3 regions of the Alteromonas sp. ABH4_454 genome follow, and region 3 is predicted to be linked to each of the others. Evidence: predicted binding sites of a transcription regulator. Region 3 holds the regulator's gene; each other region holds the start of a gene.
The links. Region 3 encodes LexA, which represses DNA repair genes until DNA is damaged. Its sites were predicted from a motif close to TACTGTATNNNNATACAGTA; they were not measured.
Positions count from the first base shown of each region.

Region 1: the regulator LexA is predicted to act here: its motif matches at 3,977-3,996, upstream of ACYX4W_RS13145 (putative DNA modification/repair radical SAM protein).
Region 2: the regulator LexA is predicted to act here: its motif matches at 3,271-3,290, upstream of uvrD (DNA helicase II).

Region 1 is NZ_CM149972.1:3,004,326-3,012,146, forward strand. Features, by position in the region: gene ACYX4W_RS13130 (ATP-dependent 6-phosphofructokinase) at 1-552, opposite strand, end outside; gene ACYX4W_RS13135 (DUF6279 family lipoprotein) at 767-1,609, shown strand; gene ACYX4W_RS13140 (TIGR03915 family putative DNA repair protein) at 1,752-2,573, opposite strand; gene ACYX4W_RS13145 (putative DNA modification/repair radical SAM protein) at 2,625-3,866, opposite strand; gene ACYX4W_RS13150 (response regulator) at 4,139-5,779, opposite strand; gene ACYX4W_RS13155 (VC2046/SO_2500 family protein) at 5,901-6,473, shown strand; gene trhO (oxygen-dependent tRNA uridine(34) hydroxylase TrhO) at 6,552-7,547, shown strand; gene ACYX4W_RS13165 (EF-hand domain-containing protein) at 7,600-7,821, shown strand, end outside.
Region 2 is NZ_CM149972.1:1,004,918-1,012,738, forward strand. Features, by position in the region: gene ACYX4W_RS04425 (GGDEF domain-containing response regulator) at 1-997, opposite strand, end outside; gene uvrD (DNA helicase II) at 1,040-3,211, opposite strand; gene cysE (serine O-acetyltransferase) at 3,723-4,520, shown strand; gene ACYX4W_RS04440 (HAD-IA family hydrolase) at 4,558-5,298, opposite strand; gene xerC (tyrosine recombinase XerC) at 5,318-6,238, opposite strand; gene ACYX4W_RS04450 (DUF484 family protein) at 6,244-6,939, opposite strand; gene dapF (diaminopimelate epimerase) at 6,936-7,766, opposite strand; gene lysA (diaminopimelate decarboxylase) at 7,802-7,821, opposite strand, start outside.
Region 3 is NZ_CM149972.1:691,292-699,112, reverse strand. Features, by position in the region: gene ACYX4W_RS03085 (sensor domain-containing diguanylate cyclase) at 7-2,289, shown strand; gene lexA (transcriptional repressor LexA) at 2,463-3,089, shown strand; gene coxB (cytochrome c oxidase subunit II) at 3,672-4,835, shown strand; partial or broken gene ctaD (cytochrome c oxidase subunit I) at 4,846-6,490, shown strand; gene ACYX4W_RS03065 (cytochrome c oxidase assembly protein) at 6,642-7,229, shown strand; gene ACYX4W_RS03060 (cytochrome c oxidase subunit 3) at 7,253-7,821, shown strand, end outside.

The DNA.
Region 1 (7,821 bases), 2.2 Mb from region 3:
AAGAGCAGCATTCAATGCTAAAAAGCCTGCGTTTCTGCCCATGACTTCTATAAGGAATATACGCTCGAATGCATCTGCAGTATCTCGAACTTTATCGATAGAACTCATGGCCGTGTCTATAGCAGTAAAATAGCCGATGGTTGCGTCTGTGCCGCTAATATCGTTATCTATCGTACCGGGTATCCCCAAAATTTGGCCGTCCCATTCTTTCCCTAGTTCAGCGGCACCACGAAACGAGCCATCGCCGCCAATCACAATAAGCGTATCAATCTCTGCCTTCATTAAGTTGTTAGCAGCTTTTTTAATTCCTTCTTGGCTCTTAAGCTCTTTACACCTTGCGCTGTGTAGTATGGTACCGCCTTGTTGAATCAAGTTGTGAGTAGAGTCGAGTGAAAGGGGAATATACTCTTGTTGCAACAGTCCATTATAACCATGCTTATAGCCAATCAGCGTATGATTAGCTTTCTGGCACGCAATAATAGCAGCACGTATACATGCGTTCATACCTGGTGCGTCGCCACCAGAGGTTAAAATTGCGACACGTTTTGACACATTAAAGTCCTTCTTTGTACCTGCATTACAGTTAAGGTAACGTTAAGGTAACAAGACGTAAAGTGAACATCTGTATTGTGAAGAATTTAAATAACTTAAAATAATAAAGCAGCACAATGTCGCAAGCGCTTCACTATTTACGATTACTATTTAATTGAAGTTATAAATAAGCGAATTTGCAGTAAATAACGTAGCTAACAAAAAAGGATGAGTTATGCGTGTACTGGTAGTATTTATTTCTGTTGTGTTTCTTGCTTCATGCAGTTCCAAACTGGCCTACAACAACTTGGATTGGTGGGTTTACTGGTACATGGACGACTATATTGAGCTTAAAGATGCACAAGAAGATAAATTTGATGACTATCTTCAAAACTGGCTTCGCTGGCACAAAACCTCTGAGCTTAAACGTTACCAGGCTCAACTCACCGATATTAAACGTCAAATTAAAGAAGGGCGCTTAGATTCAGATACTGTCCTTGAGCATCTCGCAAACGCAAGAACGCATTGGGAAAGAGTGCGTGATGAAGTTAGCCCTGAATTGGCAGAAATAGCAAAAACGCTCGATGACGAGCAAGTCGTTACGCTTTTCGCCGCGCTTGAGAAAGATAACAAAGAGGAAGAAGAGGAGCGCAAAGAGTCGTTAGAAAAGTCTGAAGAAGAGCGGTTAGAAGATCGTATTGAGCGCATAGAGGAGACTATAAGTGAACGCATAGGGAAGCTAACTAGCGAACAAAAGCAAATCGTGGCCACGTACTCTTCGCAATTCATTTCCACAGGGGGGGAGTGGCTAACCTATCGCAGAGCGATACAAAATGCGGCACGAAAGCTATTTGTAACTCGTAAATTTAACGATAATTTCGAGGCGGAACTGGTTGACCTAATGCAAAACCCAGATCGCTATAAAAGCGATCTTTATAAGCAAAGTAGCGCCCATAATATGACCGTTAGTGCTACGTTGATATCCGAGCTTTTTTCCACCCTAACTGACAAGCAGCGAGAAACTCTTATCGAAAATATAGACGACCTGATTGATACTGTAGACAACTTCAGAGACTAAGTTGGTTCTTACAGCGCCAGTGCTAGTCCACAGTTAAACCAACGTATAATCAAAGCTTGGTCCACAGTTAACGGGCTAAGCTCTGTTGTATCAGCTCAGTTGTATTAGCCTTAGCCCCGTAATATTAGTTCGTTTACATTGGCTAATTTTTGTTACCACAAAGCTTATTACCATCGCTGATCATCTTTCTGGCCCGAGCGTCCGATTGCTTAATCATATCGTCTATTAGCGATGTCTCTGGCATATTTTTCCAATATTTCTTAGGCATTTGATTTAACATCGCGTTTGTTTTGATGCGTGCAGGATTAAATATATTGGCGTAATAGGTCAGCCAGTATTTTTCAATGCGATCATCATCGGGTACAACGCTTGAATCGGGATTATCTTCTAGTACTAGGGTTTTGGTATCCCAATGAGCTGCACGATAGGGCGTTAAAATAGACCACCGCATATTCTTAAATCGGGTTTGGAAGAAGTTAAGCTTTATCTCTAAACTGAAATGCTCGGGTTCATACCATGCAACAAAATGCTCTTTCCCCTCTACGTCTATTTCTCTGAACCTCAAGAAGGCACTCATTTTATAAGCATCACGCTTTACCGCTTTCGCCATGGCAAACAGCTGGATAACATCGTCATCAGTTTTCATTTGAATGAGTTGCTTATTTTCATAAACGACACGCCACAATACTCGGTAACAAAGCGCAAATCGATTTTCATCGTTATGGCATAGAGCGTACTTTAAAAGCATTACCGTAGATTTAGGAATACTAAGGTTGCTTCGCGGCCTTTTTCGCGGCCTTTTGCTTTCGCATGGCTCAGCACCACTACCGAACAGATCGTCTTGTACTGAATGAGCGCTCTGCCAAATAATATGTTCAGGGGAGATACGCTCAGCAATGCACTCTCGAGAGGCTTCCCGCCATTCATCAAAGCCAGGTACTGAAGTAATGGTAATGGTCTTCATATAAAGCTACCTTTTAGACTAGGGCTAAACTTAGCTGCATTAACAACCCACTCAAGCGCTAAACAACTCAAACTGTTTAGGCTGTTTAAACTGAAGCTCGAAATTATTACTGTCGAGTAAATGGATATCAGGGAAGTAATCTCCAACACTGATAAAAGGCTTCAACTTTTTAAGAGGTAGCCGCATTTTAGTAAGGTCGATCCAGTTGAGCTTTGTATTACGCCTTATTGATAAAATCTTTTGTACCGTTCGCGCTCCAAGACCGGGAACGCGCAGCAGCATCTGCTTGTCCGCTTTATTTAAATCAATAGGAAATAGGTGACGGTTACGTAATGCCCATGCAAGCTTCGGGTCATAGTCCATATCTAACATGTCGTCTTGCAAGATTTCATCTAGGCCAAAACCGTAAAAGCGTAAAAGCCAATCCGCTTGATACAGGCGGTGTTCTCGTATCAATGGCGCAGGTTTTAGTGGTAAAACTTCCGAAGCATCAGGAATAGGGGAAAATGCTGAGTAATAGACACGTCGAAGTTTTTGATCGCTGTAGAGCTTAACGCTTGTACCTAAAATGGTTTTATCGTTTGACCCATCGGCACCTATAATCATTTGGGTAGACTGCCCTCCAGGTGCAAAACGGGGAGGGCGTTTGCCCGAATATGTTTTGTCTATTTTATGCTCAGCGATTTTTTCTTTTAACGTGTTCATCGAACCGTGAATATCGCCAAGATCTTTCTCTGGTGCATATTTGTTTAGCGAAGACTGTGTAGGCATTTCCACATTAATACTAAGTCTATCAGCATAAAGACCCGCTTCTGCTTGTAGTTCTGGCGACGCATTCGGGATAGTTTTAAGGTGAATATATCCTTTAAACCCGTGATCAAGACGTAGCGATTTAGCAATACGTACCATGCTTTCCATAGTGATATCGGGCGAACCCACAATTCCAGAGCTTAAAAACAAACCCTCAATGTAATTGCGCTTATAAAAATTTAGGGTTAAATCTACCGTTTCTTTGACTGTAAATCGCGCCCGTTGAACATTGCTTGAAACCCTATTAATGCAATAATGGCAATCATAAATACAGTAGTTTGTCATAAGGATCTTAAGCAGCGAAACACATCTCCCATCAGGTGTGAAGCTATGGCATATTCCCGAGCCACCAGTAAGCGAACCTATACCGGTCTTTTCGGTTTTCCCAGCTTGTCGTTTACCTGCTGAACCACTGGCGCAAGACGCGTCGTACTTGGCCGCATCGGAAAGAATTTCAAGTTTTTGTATCAGTCTGTCATGCATCGCCGATGTTTACTTCCTTTAACCAATTACATTCAAGCAGCCTAGTATTTTTCACCAAATCATGGATACGGGAATTTTTTTGGCCATAGGCTACGTGGTATTGCGTTATAGCATGTATATATATACAGTACAATTAATCACGGCGACAGAAGGGTAAGATTTAATGTTAGCCTAAGCAGGCTATGGCATAGATGCATGGGTTTATGGGCATGAATTACCAGTGATAATAAAGGTAGGTTTGCTTTTAAAAGAACCTAATATGTCACTGGATTTCAAAAGCCAATATACTTAGAAAGTTCATCTCGAATGTTTTCGTACTTTTCTTTGTACGGCGCTTTGAGCGTCATGTCATCAATAAGCTTAAATAAACGCTTACATTCGTTTATTAACTTCATTTCCGCCTTATCTTCTTTTATGGCTATCTGAAGAAGACATTGAAGCAAGTTAAGTACGACACCAGTGTTAACAGGTGCGAAACCCTGAGCAAGCGCAAACGAGGCTTTAGCGCGCTCAAAGTCTTGTTGCTGGTAGTGTTGAATGCCTTCACGGTTAAACTGCTGATAACTAGCAAGGCTTTTTTGTGCTTTTTGCGCTTGTGTCTTTAGCATGTAAGAACTATTTTGGTCGAGTTCTTCACCTCTCGATGAAAGTAGAGAATTCAACTGCAGCGCGTCGTCGAACTCTCCTAGTTTGTACATAACGTTAATGCTATCTGGAATAAACGCTGTAGGTACTTCTACGTATTTATCATCAAGCTGTATTTGCGATGTATTCAGATGACGCTTTGCATCAATGAGTTTCCCATCAATTGCGCTTATTCTTGCATTTACAATATTGCCAAATATTTCTACGTCGAACTCCCTGTCGATTCTATATAGATGCTCATCGAACTTACCTCGCTGTAACGTAAGTAACGCTTCTTGCTGATACTTATTGCGCTGGCTTTTGTCATCAGCTGATTCAGCAACATCAAGTAGGCTGCGTATCATTGTGCACCAATGTAAGCTTGCTTTGTGCACAGTGCGTTTTGATAGGTTCCAAATTGCTTGGCTAGAGTTGGCTGCTAGCACTAAATCGTCATTTTCCCGACCAATTTCACAAGCTTTAAAATGACGAGGTAATGAAAAGGGCGACAGCTTGATAGCTTCCTTAATTGCATCTAGGGCTTTTTCACCCGCTTCCAAGGCGTGGTGTGCTTGCGCAAGAATATCATGAGCATCAGCATTGAATCGGTTGCGTTTTAACGTTTTCTTGGCAATAGATATCGCTTTTTCATAATCGTTCAACAGCAAGTAGGTTCTACCTATTGCTATTTGTGCCCATAGTACAGGTCTACCTTCGATATACTCTTTTAATACATCTAAAGCTTTTTGAGGTTGAGAGATGCGCCAATAGAGTTCAACTAGCAGTTGTTCGCAGTGTCCTTTGTAGTGCTGGGGGTTTTCTAAAAGAGTCTCAATATGATCTACGGCGCTATTGTATTCACCTTGCTCTATTAAGTTGAACGCTTGCTGAAGAAATTGTCGTTTTTGCCATGCACGAACAATGCGAGACTTTAACTGTACTTGTGAGAAGGGCTTTATTAGAAAATCGTCTGGGCGGCGTTCAATACTGCCAAGCACAACCGGTCGAGCACTATCAGCACTGATAAGAATAAATACTGAGGTGGGGTTAATAAGCCTTCGCGTGCGCAACTCTTCTATGAGTTCATAGCCATTTTTGGTATCAGCGCCCAAGTGTAAGTCACAAATGACAATATCAAATTTATGTTTTTTACAAAGCGATACTGCCTGTTCAGCAGAAGACTTAGTGACAACATCAGACGCACCCATTGAATGCATTAGCCCTTTCAAAAGAAGAAGGAAAGGACGTTGGTCCTCAACAATCAGTACTTGTTTGTTGCTAAATTGCATTTCGAATCCGTGAATAAACCCGCTATCAGTAATTAGAAGTATATCTAACTTTAGAAAATAAGCTTAAGAAAAACATTATCTTGCCGACAACATACGTATACAACAACAGCATTGTGTACGTATGTCGCCAGATTTAGCCTCAGCAAGTGAACAAACAACACTAGACCCCAGTATTTACTGGGAGCGAAGTGGTGTACTTGCTCGAGCGTCATCGCAGGGGGCCTTGTTCTCGTTATACCTTGCAATGCAGCAACATAGCGTAGCTGAGCCGTTTGAAATTGAAGCGGCAACGTCAGACGCTGACACCGCGAATAGTATAGAGGCACAACTTGCGGCGTTAAATCACTACAGGCGACCGTCGTTGTCGGTCAGCGAAAATGAGTGGACAGACATGCATGTGCACTCAAATTTAGTCGCTACTGACTATGAAAGTGCACGCCTTTTTCTTAGTATGAATCCCGCGCCGTTAGCTCAAACCGATGACGCAAAACGCATCCCCGATGACGTTGTAGACAACTGCAGCCTAGCTACCCAGAAACGATTGAAAAAGCAGTATGACAACGCCATAAAAGAAGATAATACGTTACTTTACGATGTTATATCTTCTCAAGGCGACGCCGATGACGAGAAATATGGGAAAGATAAGCACCAAGCTACAACGCCAGACTTTTCTTCATTTGAAAATATCGCCTAGTTTTTAACGCTCAGTTTTGTTATATTCCGCGCCGCATTTTTGCACTGGTCTTACGCTCCAATCAGCAAAGGTTAAAATATGTCTAAATATATTGTTTGCGCAATGTATAAATTTGTTGCGCTTGAAAACTTTAAAGAAATCCGCCAGCCGCTTCTAGAAGCTATGGAAGCAAATGGTATCAAAGGTACACTTCTTCTTGCCCACGAAGGCATTAATGGCACTGTTTCAGGTACTCGCGAGGGTATCGACGCATTGCTCGCTTATCTGAATAGCGATGAACGTATCAATCCTATCTCTTACAAAGAATCACTTCACGACGAACAGCCGTTCTATCGCACTAAGGTGAAACTTAAAAAAGAAATAGTGACTATGGGCGTTGAAGGTATCGACCCTCGCCAAACCGTAGGTACTTACGTTAAGCCTAAAGACTGGAATGCACTAATAAGCGACCCAGATGTGACGGTAATCGACACCCGAAACGGTTATGAAATAGAAATTGGTACTTTCAAGAACGCCATCGACCCTAAAACCGATACGTTTCGTGAATTCCCAGAATACGTAGAAAAAGAACTCGACCCGTCAAAAAATAAAAAAGTGGCCATGTTCTGTACCGGCGGCATTCGCTGTGAAAAGTCGACAGCCTATTTGAAAGAGCAGGGGTTTGAAGAGGTTTACCACTTAGAAGGCGGCATTTTACAGTATCTTGAAGATGTACCAAAAGAAGAGTCTATGTGGGAAGGCGATTGTTTTGTATTCGATAATCGCGTTGCAGTAAACCACGACCTTGAAAAGAGTCATTACGAACAGTGCTACGCGTGTCGACTTCCTATTACCGCAGAAGACAAACAGAGCGATAAATATGAGCCTGGCGTAAGCTGCCCTCATTGCTACGGCACACATACCGACGACCAAATTGCTCGCTTTAGAGAGCGTGAAAAGCAGGTTCAGTTAGCGAAAGAGCGTCAGCAGGAACACGTAGGTACTGAAGCGCGTTTGACCATGGAACAAAAGCGTAAGGAAAAAGCAGAAGCTCAACGTTTACGCGCACTTAAAGCAAAAGAAAATCAGGCGTAGACAGTCAGAAAGAAGGGCGTTACACTCGTGTTTATTGCAGTTGAAATAAGGAATGCGAGTGGACACTCAACTTTCAGAATCTAAAATTGAAGAAATTAGAAAGGACTTCAGCTTTTTCGATCGTGATGGCAATGGCCAAATCGATTTACCTGAGTTCATCGAGCTTCTAACCGTAATTTCACCAAAGACTAAAGCTAGCCACGTACAGGAAGGCTTTAAGCTTATCGATAGTAACGACGATGGTTACATCGACTTTGAAGAGTTTTTGGAGTGG
Region 2 (7,821 bases), 310 kb from region 3:
CACCAAAGCGCGAAATAATTTCATCTGGGAAGTAAAACTCAATAAGTGCTGCCATGGCCTTTAGCACTATGTCTCCGGCGTCATGGCCATGGGTATCATTAATTGACTTAAAGAAGTCTAGGTCGATAAGAGCCAAGGCATGATCATCAGATAAATTTTGGTGCTGAACCGTAACCATGTAAAAGAAGTGGCGCCTGTTGGGTAGGCCCGTTAAATAATCGGTATTCGCCACACGACGAATTTCTTCAACGCTTTCAATATATTCCACGTTTTGCATTACGCGGCACAAGAACTCTTCATGGCAGTAAGGTACGCGTAAGAAGTCATTCGCGCCGCTTTTGATGAAGTGCGCAGACATTAGCATGCCTTTACCGCCAGCAATGCCCATTATGGCTAGCTGTTCTTTAGAAAACGCTTTTCTCAAGCTTGCCACGAAATGGGTGCCCGTCATATCCGGCAGCGTGTTATCGGTGATAACAAGACGTACATTTTTATGTTCAGAGAGGCACTGCATTGCGTCGGTAGCTGTTAAGCATTCGAAGGCAATAAAGTTATGTCGCTGAAGTAGTGAAACCGTTTTTGAGCGTAAAACACGATTGGTACTTACCACCACAACGCCGGTTGATTTGTTTTTTTCAAGGCGGCCTATAAGTCGGTTTAGGTAGTCGTAGTTTTGTGAATTTTCTTTCGGAATATAGTCGACAACATCCCGCTCAAGCACCTTGTCGCGGATAGCATTGTCTAGGTTTTCTGTTGTCGCAATGGTAGGAATGAAGGATTCAACCGCAAAGTCGATGGCTTCGCCTTTTGGCGCATCGGGTAATGAGTAAGCAACAATGGCGCACAAAAAACTTTCTGGTGTTTCTTGTGCAAAGCGAGCCTTTCCTTCGGTGAGCGACGTTGCGCCCACGGGCGTAAGGCTCGAACGGCGTACTAATTTCGCGATAAGTTCAAGGTTGCCTTCACCATTTTCGATGATCAGCACGTGTTGCTGCATACATTCCAACTTAGAGTTAGGCTACCTTGCCAATTAATAACGTTACGCTTTCTCCAGCTTTGCGTAAGCAAGTACCAGCCATTTGCTGCCAAATTCATCGAAGTTTACTTGAACTCGGCCATGCTCACCACTACCTTCGTAATTTAGCACAATGCCTTCGCCGAATTTACGGTGCACTACGCGCTCACCCAAACTAAAGCCGGTTTCTTCAAAACTGGCGTGTGAGGTTGCTTGGCTAAAGCGGTTATGTACAGGCCGCGAGATGGTGGATTTAAGTCTGACTTCTTCCACACAATCTGCTGGCATCTCGCGAATAAAGCGCGAAGCCGTATGATACTTATCTTGACCATATAATCGACGACTTTCTGCGTAAGTGATATACAACTTTTGCATAGCGCGGGTCATACCAACATAGCAAAGTCTGCGTTCCTCTTCCATTCGGCCTGGTTCGTCGTTGGTCATCTGGCTAGGGAACATACCTTCTTCCACGCCGGCTAAGAACACCAGTGGAAATTCGAGGCCTTTTGCCGTGTGGATAGTCATCATCTGCACAGCGTCTTGGTCTTTATCTGCTTGGGTTTCCCCGGCTTCAAGGGAAGCGTGGGCCAAAAACGCGGCCAGAGGAGACATTTCTTCCGCTTCTTCAGGCACGATAAAAGTTTTACATGCACTGACGAGTTCTTCTAAGTTTTCTAGTCGAGCCTGAGCCTTTTCACCGCGCTCTGCTTGGTACATGGCGTAGAGACCAGATTGACGAATCGCTTTATCGGCCTGCTGGTCAAGCGGCTCGTCTAATGTGGCTTGTTCAAGCTCTGTAATGAGTAATACAAAGCTTTGCATAGCGTTTAACGCGCGGCCTTTAAAGCCACCTTCGTTTATAAGTAGCTGGCTGGCTTGCCACATAGAACAGTTATGCATACGTGCAGTGTCGCGTACTTGAGATAGGGTTTTCTCACCAATACCGCGACTTGGGGTGTTTACCACACGTTCAAAAGCAGCATCATCGTGGGGGTGGCTTACCATACGCATATAGCCAAGGGCATCTTTAATTTCTTGGCGTTCGAAGAAGCGCAAGCCACCGTAAATGCGATAGGCCAACCCTTCGTGTAATAAAGCTTCTTCCAATACACGAGACTGAGCGTTGTTTCTGTAAAGAATAGCGGTGTCGCTAAGGGCGTTGCCTTGATTTAGCCAGTCTTTAATTTTTGAAACAATGAAGCGGGCTTCGTCGAGTTCGTTAAAACCGGCATAGACAGAGATAAGCTCGCCCTGCGCATCTTCTGTCCACAGTTCTTTCCCTAAACGACCCGTGTTGTTGTCGATAACCGTATTCGCTGCTTTCAGAATGTTCCCGGTAGAACGGTAATTCTGCTCAAGGCGAATAGTGGTAGGCTCATTAAAGTCTTTTAGGAAATGCTGAATATTATCTACGTTTGCACCGCGCCAGCCGTAAATAGACTGGTCATCGTCACCAACAATCATAATGTTGTTATTGTCGCCGCTACATAGCATACGAAGCCATGCATACTGGATATTGTTGGTATCTTGAAACTCGTCAACTAACACAGCACGGAAACGGCGTTGATAATGAGCCAACACTTCAGGGTTCTTTGCCCATAACTCATGAGCGCGCAGCAATAGCTCGGCAAAATCAACTAAGCCTGAACGGTCGCAGGCGTCTTGATATGCAGCGTAGACTTCACGCATGGTCTTTTGAATATGATCGCCATGGGTTTCGATATGCTGAGGACGCAGGCCTTCGTCTTTATTGCCGTTTATGTACCACTGGATTTGACGAGGGGCCCAATGTTTTTCGTCCAAATTCATGGCTTTTAGAATGCGGCGAATCAAACGGTACTGATCGTCAGAATCGATAATCTGAAAGTTTTCAGGCAAGTTAGCTTCAGCGTGGTGTGCGCGTAATAGGCGATGTGCAAGCCCGTGGAAGGTACCAATCCACATATTGTGCAGGCTGCGACCCATCAACGACTCAATACGGCCGCGCATTTCTTTCGCTGCCTTATTGGTAAAGGTAACCGCGAGAATAGAAAAAGGTGCGATGTTTTCGACTTCCATCAACCACGCAATGCGATGCACTAATACACGAGTTTTACCACTACCTGCGCCAGCTAATACTAGGGCATTTGATAATGGGGCTGCTACTGCTTCACGCTGTTTGTCGTTAAGCTCGTCTAGCAGTCGAGATACATCCATAGTGTGGTACCTGTTAGTTGATAGTGTTATACATTCAGCAGCGGGCTATTATGCCATCTGACTGTTAATTTATACAGTCCAGTTTTTTAGCGTTTTCGTTAAGTAAAAGCGCGGTTATTTGGGTATTTAAGATGTGCAGTCATACGGGTCTTTTATTGAAAGAAATAGGTGTTTTAACCGTTCTAATTAAATTGTTACAGTGCTTAATGTTGCCAAAGGCAGGCCCAAAGGTGCACAAATCAAAGATACAGTTATTAGCTATAACGAATTAATACGATAAATTGATCGAATTATGCGCTTGGCAGGTATCACATCGGTATTGCATCACGCCAAACTCGGGTAAACTTTCTGCTCTTTTTCTTTGGCAACCTCTGCACTTTCATACAAGGCGAGAGTTGGTCAAAAAGTTAAGCCATTTTAGGCAAGCTGAAAAAGCACTCGGCCCCAATTTTTTAACGACGTACATTGGCACACAAACAGCTCACTAACAGCACATTAACGGGATATGCTTATGACCGCACTCTCTACGCCCATCGATTTCTGGTCGACGCTTAAACAAGAAGCGCAAATTGTTGCTGAAAACGAACCTTTGCTATCTAGCTATGTGCATGCCAGTGTTCTTGCGCATCATAATTTTGAGTCGTCGCTAAGCTTCATTTTGTCAAACAAAATGGCAGATGACGTGATGCCTGCGCTTGCTATACGAGAGGTGTTCGACGAAGCCTACTTGTTAGAGCCAGGTATTAGCGAGGCAGCCATTGCCGATATTATGGCGATTAATGCAAGAGATGCGGCGGTTAATGATTATCTTACTCCCTTACTTCACTTTAAGGGCTTCCATGCTGTGCAGGTGCACCGAATGGCGCACTACCTTTGGCTTCACGGTCGTCATCAGCTAGCCCTGTTTTTGCAAAGCCGTAATTCATCGAGCTTTGGTGTAGACATCCACCCAGCAGCGCGAATTGGTAAAGGCGTTATGTTCGACCACGCTACCGGTATTGTGGTGGGTGAGACTGCGGTAGTAGAAGATAATGTGTCTATTTTGCAGAGCGTTACGTTAGGCGGTACGGGTAATGAGTCGGGCGACCGCCACCCCAAAATTCGCCAAGGCGTATTAATTGGCGCAGGAGCCAAAATCCTAGGAAATATCGAAATCGGTGAAGGCTCGAAAGTCGGCGCAGGTAGCGTTGTATTAAATAGTGTTCCGGCCCACGTTACCGTAGTGGGCGTTCCTGCCAAGGTAGTAGGGAGACCGGTTTGTCAAAGCCCCTGTGAATCCATGCGCCAAAACGTCCTAGAAGATAACTAAAGCTGTGGGGTCAGAGTCCTGACTCTGACCCCATTATTCACAGGAAGTGGGTTAAGTCGTTGAGGTTGTCTAGTGCTACGTGAGGCAATACGCTTACAGGTTCGTTGGCTAGCGTCATGGGTCTGTTACAGGCAAACCATGCTGCTTGATAGCCAGCGTTAATTGCTCCTTGTACATCCTTGATAATATTGTCGCCTACATGAAGAATGTGTTTCGGTGCAATGTGTAAATGTGCTGCGGCTTCATCAAACATGTCTCGGGCCGGTTTCATAGGGCGCGATGTGCTGGCGTGAAAAATGGTTTCAAAATAACCATCAATCCCTATTTTTTCTGCGTTTACATTACCATTAGTAATGCCGATAAGCGGTAATTGACTACTTACTGCCTTTAACGTTTCGTGCACATCGTCAGCCAATTCAAAGTTACTTCTTGCATCGTAAAAACAGTTAAAGCAGGCCTCTACTGCATCATTAAGTCCACCAAAGTTGGTCAGGTCTGTTTTTAACTTTTCAGGAGTCGTATTAGACAGTGCGGCGGTAAGCACTACACGCCTAAGCTGACCCATGTCAGAGGCTAAGCGAAGATCTTTCTTGATTGCAGCTTGCTTAAGTGCTAGCCAGTCGCTAGCCGACAACGCTGCGGCTGACCTGTGGTGCTTAGCAATATGCGCTTGAAGCGCTTCTTCGGCCCGTCGAATAATAGGTTCGTTATTGTAAAGGGTGTCGTCAAGGTCGAAGGTCATCGCCTGGACTTTGTTAATAGACCTAAAAAACTGCATGGTAAACCTTAGGTTAGCTTTATTTTTTGTGCGCCCGCGGATGAGCGGCATCATATACATTGGCGAGATGCTGGAAGTCTAGGTGAGTATAAACTTGTGTTGTCGACAAGTTAGCGTGACCTAACAGCTCTTGAACCGCACGCAAATCGCCACTGGATTCTAATACGTGAGTAGCAAAAGAATGGCGCAGTTTGTGGGGGCTTACTTTTTGCGATAAGGACTGTTCTTGCGCCATTTTATCTAAACGATTGGCAACCTGCCTGTTCGATATTCGGGTTTTACGCTTACTGACAAATACTGCACTTTCGTAAGGTGAAGCGTAAGCAGGGCGTACTTTTAACCATGCGCTTAGCGCTTTTTGCGCGTGCCGCCCCAATGGCAGTATACGTTGCTTACTCCCTTTACCCATGACCTTTACCGTACCGTCTTTTAAACAGTCGGCTAAATTAAGCCCGGTAAGTTCGCTTAAGCGCAGGCCGCAACCATAAAGCAGCTCAAACATGGCTACATCTCTTAACTGCATGCCTTCATCATCGTCACTGCTTCGAGGCGAGGCATTAAGCAACTGCTGCATCTCATCTACGCTAAGCTGCTTAGGTAACGGTTTTCCTTGTTTAGGGGCTTGTATGCCCTCAACAGGGTTGCTGAATAGCTGCTGGTGGTCAATAAGGTATTGGCAGAATGTTCTTAGTGCCGATAGTCTAAGTGCGATACTTCGGGGACTGTGCCCAGACATTTTGGCATCAGCCATAACACGCTTAATATCGCTTGGCGTGAGCCCAGACCATTCGTAAAGCCCAAGTAGCTTTGCCACTTCGGTTAGCTGGCGCTGATAATTTTTGATGGTGTGTAGGGATAAACCGCGTTCTACCTGCAAATGAAGTAGAAATTTATCGAGCCATTGTTGGCAAGGTTCGCTGATTAAGGCGTCTGTAGACACTGCACCTAATATCCCATCATTTCAGGCAAGATAATATTGAGTACTTGCTGAAGCTGTTGTAGCAAAAGCGTATCCATATCCGGCGTAAAATGACTGGCATCGCTGCTGCTAATGCCCAAAATACCCAATTCGCGGTTATCACCAAGCAGCATTAACGCTACAGATTCTGCAGGGCTTTCGCCGAACAGAAGTTGACGTTCGTGCTGTGACAAACGACCAAAGAAGAAGTTGGTATTTTTAAAGCGCTTCTCAGTGAACAGGCGTTGTTGTAGTTCAGGAATAGCGTGAGGGCCTTTAAAGCTTTTTATCACCGCAGAAGACAACTGCAAACGCTCTTGTAGTACATCTTCTAAGGTAAACTGTACTTCAGCTACGCTTTCACAGCGTAGTAGCTGTACGTTTAAATCGGTATAAACGCGATATATTTTTTCGTTTTGCTTAGCGATGGTAACCAGCTGATTCAGCTTAAAATTTAGCTGCCTGACTTTTTGTCTAAGCTGTTCACTTTGAATTTCAACAAGCGAAACACTGCCTTTGTGCTCATGAGGAAGCTTAATTTTTTCAAGAAGGTCGGCATGCTCTGCAAAGAACTCAGGGTTTTGTAATAAGAACGCGCGCACATCAGCACTCGACAATTCCGTTGTGTCGTTAAATGGCTCAATTAATTGCGTGGCGTTAGATTGCCCTGATACTTCGCTCATAAATTTATATGTCCGTCATATACGTGTTCGGCAGGCCCTGTCATTTTTAACACGTTATCTGGGCCAGGCCAGCGTATACGTAAGCTGCCTCCGGGCAAGTCTACCCGTACGTCTTTACTTAATTTACCCTGTATTTGACCAATTGCAACTGCTGCACATGCACCGCTGCCGCAGGCCAAGGTTTCACCCGAACCACGCTCAAATACGCGAAGTTTGATATGCGAATCGTTAATTATCTGCATAAAGCCCACGTTTACGCCTTCTGGAAAGCGTTCGTGTTTTTCAACAAGCGGGCCAATTTCGGCGACATTGGCCGTATTCACATCGTCAACTTCCATAACGCAATGAGGGTTGCCCATTGACGCCGAGCCAATAAACAAGGTGCGCTCGCCCACACGCAAAATATACGTGTTCTCTTGCTTGTTGGCTGTAAGCGGAATGTTCGCAGGTTCAAACTCAGGTTTGCCCATGTTGACCGTTACTTGACCATCTTTTTCTAGGTAGAGCACCATCTTTCCCGCTTTGGTGCTTACCACTATCTTGTTGCGGTTAATAAGGCCTTTTTGCTTAACAAAGCGGGCAAAACAACGGGCGCCATTGCCGCATTGTTCTACTTCGGAGCCATCTGCATTGAAGATGCGATAGTGAAAATCTTGTTCAGGGTCGTATGGCGGTTCTACCATCAACAGCTGGTCGAAGCCAATACCGAAGTTTCGGTTAGCTAATTGCTGAATTTTTTCTTTAGAGAAAAAGACGTTCTGAGTAACGTTATCAATAACCATGAAATCGTTACCCAAGCCGTGCATTTTAGAAAATTGAACCTGCATTAAACGCGCATCTATCTTGTTAGTTTGTCTCTAGTTTACGGAAGTTTATACTCAC
Region 3 (7,821 bases):
GTAGTAGTGGATGAACAAAACCGGTTAAAGACGATTGATGACTTTTTGCTCAGTGATGAGGTGCCGTTAGATCTTGACGACCTTATGGTTGTGTTAGCAGGGGCATATAAGGTGCCTATCGCGCTAATAGGAATTGTTGGTGAATTTGAAGAAACATTCAAAGCGCGATATGGAACTACACTTTCTAAAGTGAGCCGTGAGCATGCCTTTTGCAGTTGTGTTGTAGAAGAGCGCAAACAAGTTGTTGTTAACAATGCCCACGAGGACCCCAAGTTTAAAGATAATCCATTAGTTACGGGTGAGCCGCACATCTGCTTTTATGCAGGAACTCCCATTGAAATTAATGATGAGATTATTGGTGCTGTCTGTCTTATCGATACTGTTCCTCGAGAAATTGATGCCAAATATCTTGAAGTGCTGAATAGAATTGGAGCGCTTGTTAGCCAGCATATTTCTCTTTCTAAAGAGCATGAAGCACTCAAGCGTGAGCATGGGCTAATAGAAAAGTCCCCTATTGTTCTGGCTACGTGGCGAAATACTACGTCGCTCAAACTGGTTCATATCTCAAATAATAGTGAGCGCGTTTTGGGCATATCGTCCCAAGATTTACTGAGCGGTGCAGTTGAGCTTGGCGATGTTTTAACACAAGACGCTGAGGGCGACTTTACGTTTGCCATGCAGGCGCATATGGAGGGCGTGGAAACGCATACCTGTCGTCTTCAAATAGCCACGCCCACACGTACCATTTGGGTAAGTATGATCTCTACGGCGAGTTTCCGTGAAGACGGTATGTTGTCTTCAGTTCAGGCGTTCTTATTTGACACCAGCGACCAAAAATATGTGGAAGACAAGCTCAACAAAACAAACCAGCGCATGCGGCTGTTATTGGAAGCCTCTGAATTGGGCACATGGGATTGGAATTTGGCCGCTGACGTAAACCAAGTAAACAAGCGTTGGTGTGATATCGTCGGTCTGGAATATGAGTACTATGACACCAGCTCTCGCTTTTTCAGGCAGTTAATTCACCCCGCGGACTATGTAAAAGTAGAAAAGCAATTAAACGAGCACATCATTGGTAAAAGCAAGGTTTTCAATACCACGTTTCGCATGAAACATACTAACGGCGCGTGGGTTTGGGTTGAAACCTACGGAAAAACCGTAGAATTTAACAATGCGGGTAAGGCTATTCGCGTTGCTGGTATTCATCGCGACATCACGCAGAGAATGGAAAGTGAGCTTCATGAGAAAAAGAAAACCCAGCTACTTCAATTTATAAATAAAACCCGTGCCTCTTACCTCCAGAACAACGATTTAACCATGGCCTGCCAAACGGTATTACCCGAGCTTATTGATATCTCGGATAGTCAGTTCGCTTTCATTGGGCAAATGAAAGGTGAAGGCGATGCATCGAAGCTGTTTATTCATGCTATTTCTGAAATAGTCTGGGACAGCAGCAGCTTTACGCAATACAACGAGTACAAAAAGCGAAACTTGTATTTCAGCAGTTTCGATAACCTTTTCGGTACCACAATTTTAACCGGTGAGGTAACGATTAGTAATGCCTCAGGAAGTCATCCAAACTCAAAAGGGGTGCCCCAAGGGCACCCCCGCATTAGTCGATTTTTAGGGCTACCGATTAAGATCAAAGATAGAGTGGTGGGCATGATTGGTTTAGCCAATAAATTCGAGCCCTACACCTTCGATGATGCTGAGTTTTTGCAACCTCTATTAGATGCATTAGCCGGTCTTTTCTATGCGGTTGAACTGGAAGAATCACGCGCGATAGCTGAAGAGAAGTTGCGTAAGCTGGCCATGACTGACTCGCTAACTGGGCTGTACAATCGACGAGCTTTTGTTGATAAATGCCATCAGCTCTCTGCACAAAGCAATAGAGTGAGCGTAGCGGTAATCGATATAGACCACTTTAAAAAGGTTAACGATACTTATGGACATGATGCAGGAGACCAAGCTCTAATTTCAGTAGCCCACCTCATCGAAGAATATTATGTGGAGCCCGATATTGTTTCACGTCTTGGTGGAGAAGAGTTTGCGATAGTAGCAATTTCAGACAACAAAAGAGACGAAGAAAGGCGATTTAACAAACTTCGAGAGGCTGTTGAAAAAACAGAAGTTAAATACAAGAAAGACACGATATTCGTGACAATAAGTATTGGTGCTGTTTTTGCTGAGGATAGCTTAAATCTTGACTTTAGTGTGTTACTTTCCAAAGCGGATAAACTGCTATATACGGCGAAAAAGAATGGCCGAAATCGAGTTGTTCTAGAGTAATGAAAACTTAAGGCCGCGCTAGGTTTCACGTATTTGACAGCCTTAAGCCCCCTAGTTTTTATATACTAGGTGCTAGCCCCATCCAGCTTGCTCCATAGTTTCAAGACTTTGCGCTTGTTATTTGCTTTTAGGTGTATATACTTACAGGAACTGTATGAACAGACAGGTCTTTTATGCGCCCACTCACAGCTCGACAAACTGAAGTTTTAGAACTTATTAAAACAACCATGCAAGAAACGGGAATGCCGCCTACGCGTGCAGAAATTGCTCGTCAACTTGGTTTTCGTTCTGCCAACGCAGCAGAAGAACATTTGAAAGCATTGGCGCGTAAGGGCGTAATTGAAATTTTGCCTGGTACCTCGCGTGGTATTAAGTTAAATATTCCCCTCGAGGATACTGCACCAGAAGAAGAAGGCTTGCCTCTAATAGGGCGCGTGGCGGCTGGTGAGCCAATTTTGGCGCAAGAGCATGTAGAATCCCACTACAAGGTCGACCCTGCTTTGTTTCAGCCTCAGGCAGACTTTTTACTTCGTGTAAACGGCATGAGCATGAAGGACATCGGTATCTTGGATGGCGATCTTCTTGCTGTGCATCGCACGACTGATGTCCACAACGGTCAGGTAGTTGTCGCGCGGGTGGATGAAGACGTTACGGTGAAGCGTTTAGAGAAACGCGGTCGTGAAGTTTTACTTCATGCTGAAAACGAAGAGTTTTCGCCAATTAAGGTAGACCTTGCCAGCGAGCCTTTTGCTATTGAAGGTATTGCCGTAGGTGTTATTAGAAACGCCGACTGGATGTAAGGTTTTAGCATCTTCAATCAAAAGCGGCGTATTAGCCGCTTTTTTTATGCCTTTTAGTACCATATTTTAGTTAATTTTCTTAGGTTAGCGTTTGTTAGTATGTCTCAAAACTACGAAATCTGGCATCACCATTGTGCGAAAGATATGCGCTATTTGGCCCGAGAATGAATTGGCTAATACACATTTATTATTTGAAAGTTTGTTTGAAAAATAGGACGAGCGATGTGTTAATTGTTGATTTTATGACCAAATGAAGCTTCGTCCTCATCAACACCCCGTTCAAAATGCGCGTTTGATTTTTTAACCGCCGCGAGCACGCCCAATACCCTCTCCAACAAAATTGTAACGTAAGCCTGCCACAAGAAATGGTTAAAAATTAGCCTCTTCATTAAATTTTTAATAGAAAAGACTAGACGACACGGCATTATTGCGCAATTCTTATACAGAGATTAACAAAATAATAACAATGGCTCTAAATTTGTTTTACAAGTTGTGGTGATGGGTCAATCGTTCGCAAACCATTTGGTAGGGCAGCGCGCAAAATAATCAGCGTTTTTGGTCTTGCTATTACGGAGGTGCTGAGTGAAACAACTAACGACCGTTTTTGCAAAGTGGTGTTCAATAATACCATTTTTGCTTTTCTCCCCTTTGCTTCTTGCACAAGAAGTTAGTGAAGAAGCCTCTTCGCTTAATTTGAGACGCGGTGCTACCGACATCAGTGGGCAGGTCTATGATCTGCATATGTTGATGTTCTTCATTTGTGTAGGTATTGCGGTTGTCGTGTTTGGGGTTATGTTCGCCTCAATGTATCTGCATCGGAAATCTCGTGGCGCCAAGCCCGCTAACTTTCATGAGAACGTGAAGGTTGAAATTGCTTGGACCGTTATTCCTTTCCTTATTCTTATCTTTATGGCTGTGCCTGCCGCAAACACGCTTATTGCGATGGAAGACACATCTGAGCCTGACATGACAGTATTAGTTACAGGCTCTCAGTGGAAGTGGCACTACAAGTATATGGACAGTGACGTAGAATTTTACTCACTGCTTGCTACTCAGCGTGAGCAGATAGAGAACAAATTTCAAAAAACCGACAATTATCTGCTTGAAGTTGACCGTCCGTTAGTTATTCCAACTGGGAAAAAAGTGCGTTTTCTTATTACCTCTGACGACGTTATTCATTCGTGGTGGGTCCCCGATTTTGCTGTGAAAAAAGATGCCAACCCCGGCTTTATTAACGAGTCTTGGGCCAAAGTGAATGAGCCTGGTATTTATCGCGGACAGTGCGCAGAGCTTTGTGGAAAAGACCACGGCTATATGCCGGTTGTGGTGATTGCTAAAGAGCCAGCTGAATTTGATAAATGGATGGGTGAACAAGAAGAAATTGTTCGCAAAGCAAAAGAAGAAGAGCAGCGTCTACTTTCTATGAATATGTCTATGGATGAATTGATGAAAGAAGGCGAGCGCGTTTACAACACAACTTGTGCAGCGTGCCATATGCCAAATGGTGAGGGTTTACCCGGTGTATTCCCTGCACTTAAAGGCAGCAAAATGGCGTTAGAAGATCAGCAAGGCCACATCGACATTGTATTACATGGTAAGGCGGGTACAGCTATGCAGGCGTTTAGCAAAATGCTGAGCCTTAAAGAAATTGCTGCGGTAGTCACTTACGAGCGCAATGCGTGGGGTAATAACACGGGCGATATGGTTCAAGCCAAAGACGTCAATGCAGTGGCAAACGGAAACTAGGAGCAGACAAATGAGCAAAGCAACTGAAGTTATTTCGCCAGATACCTCTGCGCCTCACAGTGGTCAAGTAAATGGCGATCATCTACATGATGACCATGAACATCACGACCATATTCCTAAAGGAATAACGCGCTGGCTGTTTACCACTAACCACAAAGACATAGGCACACTGTATCTGTGGTTTGCCTTCATCATGTTTTTGGTTGGCGGCGCAATGGCCATGGTTATTCGCGCTGAATTGTTCCAACCTGGCCTGCAAATTGTTGAGCCAAACTTCTTTAACCAAATGACCACGGTGCATGGGCTTATCATGGTGTTTGGTGCTGTAATGCCTGCCTTTACAGGGCTCGCAAACTGGCTGATTCCTATGATGATCGGCGCCCCAGATATGGCATTGCCGCGCATGAATAACTGGAGCTTTTGGATTTTACCTGGCGCTTTTTTAATTCTGCTTAGCTCGCTATTTATGGAAGGTGGTGGCCCTGCTTTCGGTTGGACTTTTTATGCGCCGCTCTCAACAACCTACAGTGGCGATTCGACAGCATTGTTTGTGTTTTCTGTTCACATTATGGGTATCTCATCCATTATGGGTGCGATTAACGTGATTGTGACCATATTTAATATGCGTGCGCCAGGCATGACCTGGATGAAAATGCCGCTATTTGTATGGACGTGGCTTATTACAGCGTTCTTGCTGATTGCGGTAATGCCAGTGCTTGCTGGCGCGGTAACCATGGTATTGACAGACAAGTTTTTCGGAACCAGCTTCTTTGATGCTGCAGGTGGTGGCGACCCAGTTATGTTCCAGCATATTTTCTGGTTCTTCGGGCATCCTGAAGTCTACATTATGATCTTGCCCGCTTTCGGCATTATTTCTCAAATTGTCCCTACCTTTTCTAGAAAACAATTGTTTGGCTATGCCTCTATGGTGTACGCCACGGCGTCTATCGCGCTGCTTTCTTTTGTAGTTTGGGCTCACCATATGTTTACCACGGGCATGCCGGTTTACATGGAAATGTTTTTCATGTTTGCCACCATGCTTATCTCAGTGCCTACTGGAGTAAAAGTGTTTAACTGGGTAGCTACCATGTGGCGCGGCTCACTAAGTTTCGAAATGCCAATGATGTTCGCTATTGCTTTTATCGTGCTGTTTACCATTGGTGGACTATCAGGACTAATGCTGGCGATAACACCTGTGGACTTCCAGTACCACGATACCTACTTTGTAGTGGCTCACTTTCACTATGTTCTGGTAACAGGGGCGGTCTTTTCAATTATGGCGGCCGTATATTACTGGCTGCCTAAATGGACAGGCAAAATGTACGACACTACTTTGGCTAAATGGCATTTCTGGTGCTCTTTAGTATCGGTAAATGTCTTGTTCTTCCCTATGCACTTTGTGGGTTTGGCAGGTATGCCACGCCGTATTCCTGACTATGCATTACAGTTCGCTGATTTCAATAAATGGATAAGTTTGGGTGGTTTTGCATTCGGTTTATCTCAGACTCATCTTTCTTGCCCTGCTTATTAAGGCGTGCAAAAAGCAAGGTGAGCCGGTATCAGCGCAAGTTTGGGACGGCGCAGAAGGATTGGAATGGGAAATTCCATCCCCCGCTCCTTATCACACGTTTGAAACTCCGCCTGTCGTCAAGTAACGATAGGTGGGATTTGTGAACTGACCATTCTTGTAAAGCGCTAAACTGCAGCGGTTAGGATGGTACTCACATATTGCTGACGGTGGAGTAGATAAGCGGCTATACAAGCGTTTACCAAGCTTCACTCTTGAAGTTACCCGGAGGTTGCGTGATGTCACAGCAAAGTGCAAATAACAAGATGGTTATCAAGCTTGTTGCTATTGTCATTGGCATGTTTGGCTTTGGCTTCGCCTTGGTACCCTTGTATGACGTATTTTGTGACGTAGCAGGAATTAATGGCAAAACCGAGAACACGGCAGCCGTTTATCAATCAGTTGAGATTGATGAATCGCGAGAAGTGACCGTAGAGTTTATCACTCGCACAAATACCGGTATGCCGTGGGAGTTTCGTGCTGAAACCAAGCGTGTGAAAGTGCACCCTGGCGAGCTAAACACGGTATCGTTTTATGTGAGAAATCCTGCATCAAGTAATATCGTAGCTCAAGCCATTCCCTCTGTATCCCCCGGCACAGCAGCGCTCTACCTAAACAAGACGGAATGCTTCTGCTTCAATCAACAGCCGTTAGAGGCGGGGAGTGAAGCCTACATGCCTATGCAGTTCTATGTCGACCCGCAGCTTCCTGAAGATATAACCTTTTTTACCTTGCAGTACACACTCTATGACGTCACAGCGCGAGCCAGTGACCTAACGACAACACCGAATCCCTTTATGGCTTCGACACCATCAACTGGCGAATAAGCAGAAGGGATAAGGAGAAGAAAATGCAAACCGAAGTACAGAATCACGAATACCAAAAATACTATGTACCAGCGCAAAGCCCATGGCCCATTGTAGGGGCCGTCGCTCTATTTCTTATCGCCGTAGGGGCAGGAAACTATGTGGTGCAGGCAACCAAAGGCGAAACCGGCTATGGCGGTCATATCCTTTTAGCGGGAATAGCCGTATTGCTGATTATGCTAGTGGGCTGGTTTAAAAACCAAATTGATGAGTCTATGGCTGGGCTTTACAGCGACCAGCTAGGCCGCTCGTACCGTCAAGGCATGAGCTGGTTTATCTTTTCAGAGGTGATGTTTTTCGCTGCGTTTTTCGGTGCGCTTTACTACGCACGGTTTATCTCGGTTCCATGGCTTGGTGGTGCATCGAATAACGCTATGACCAATGAAGTCTTGTGGCCGTCTTTTGAGGCTATGTGGCCGCTGGTATCAACGCCAGGCGGCACTACCACACAAGAAATGAGTGCTGCGGGTTTACCCACAATCAACACAATTATCTTGCTTATCTCATCTATTACTTTGCACTTCGCTCATGTGGGTTTAGAGCAAAACAAACG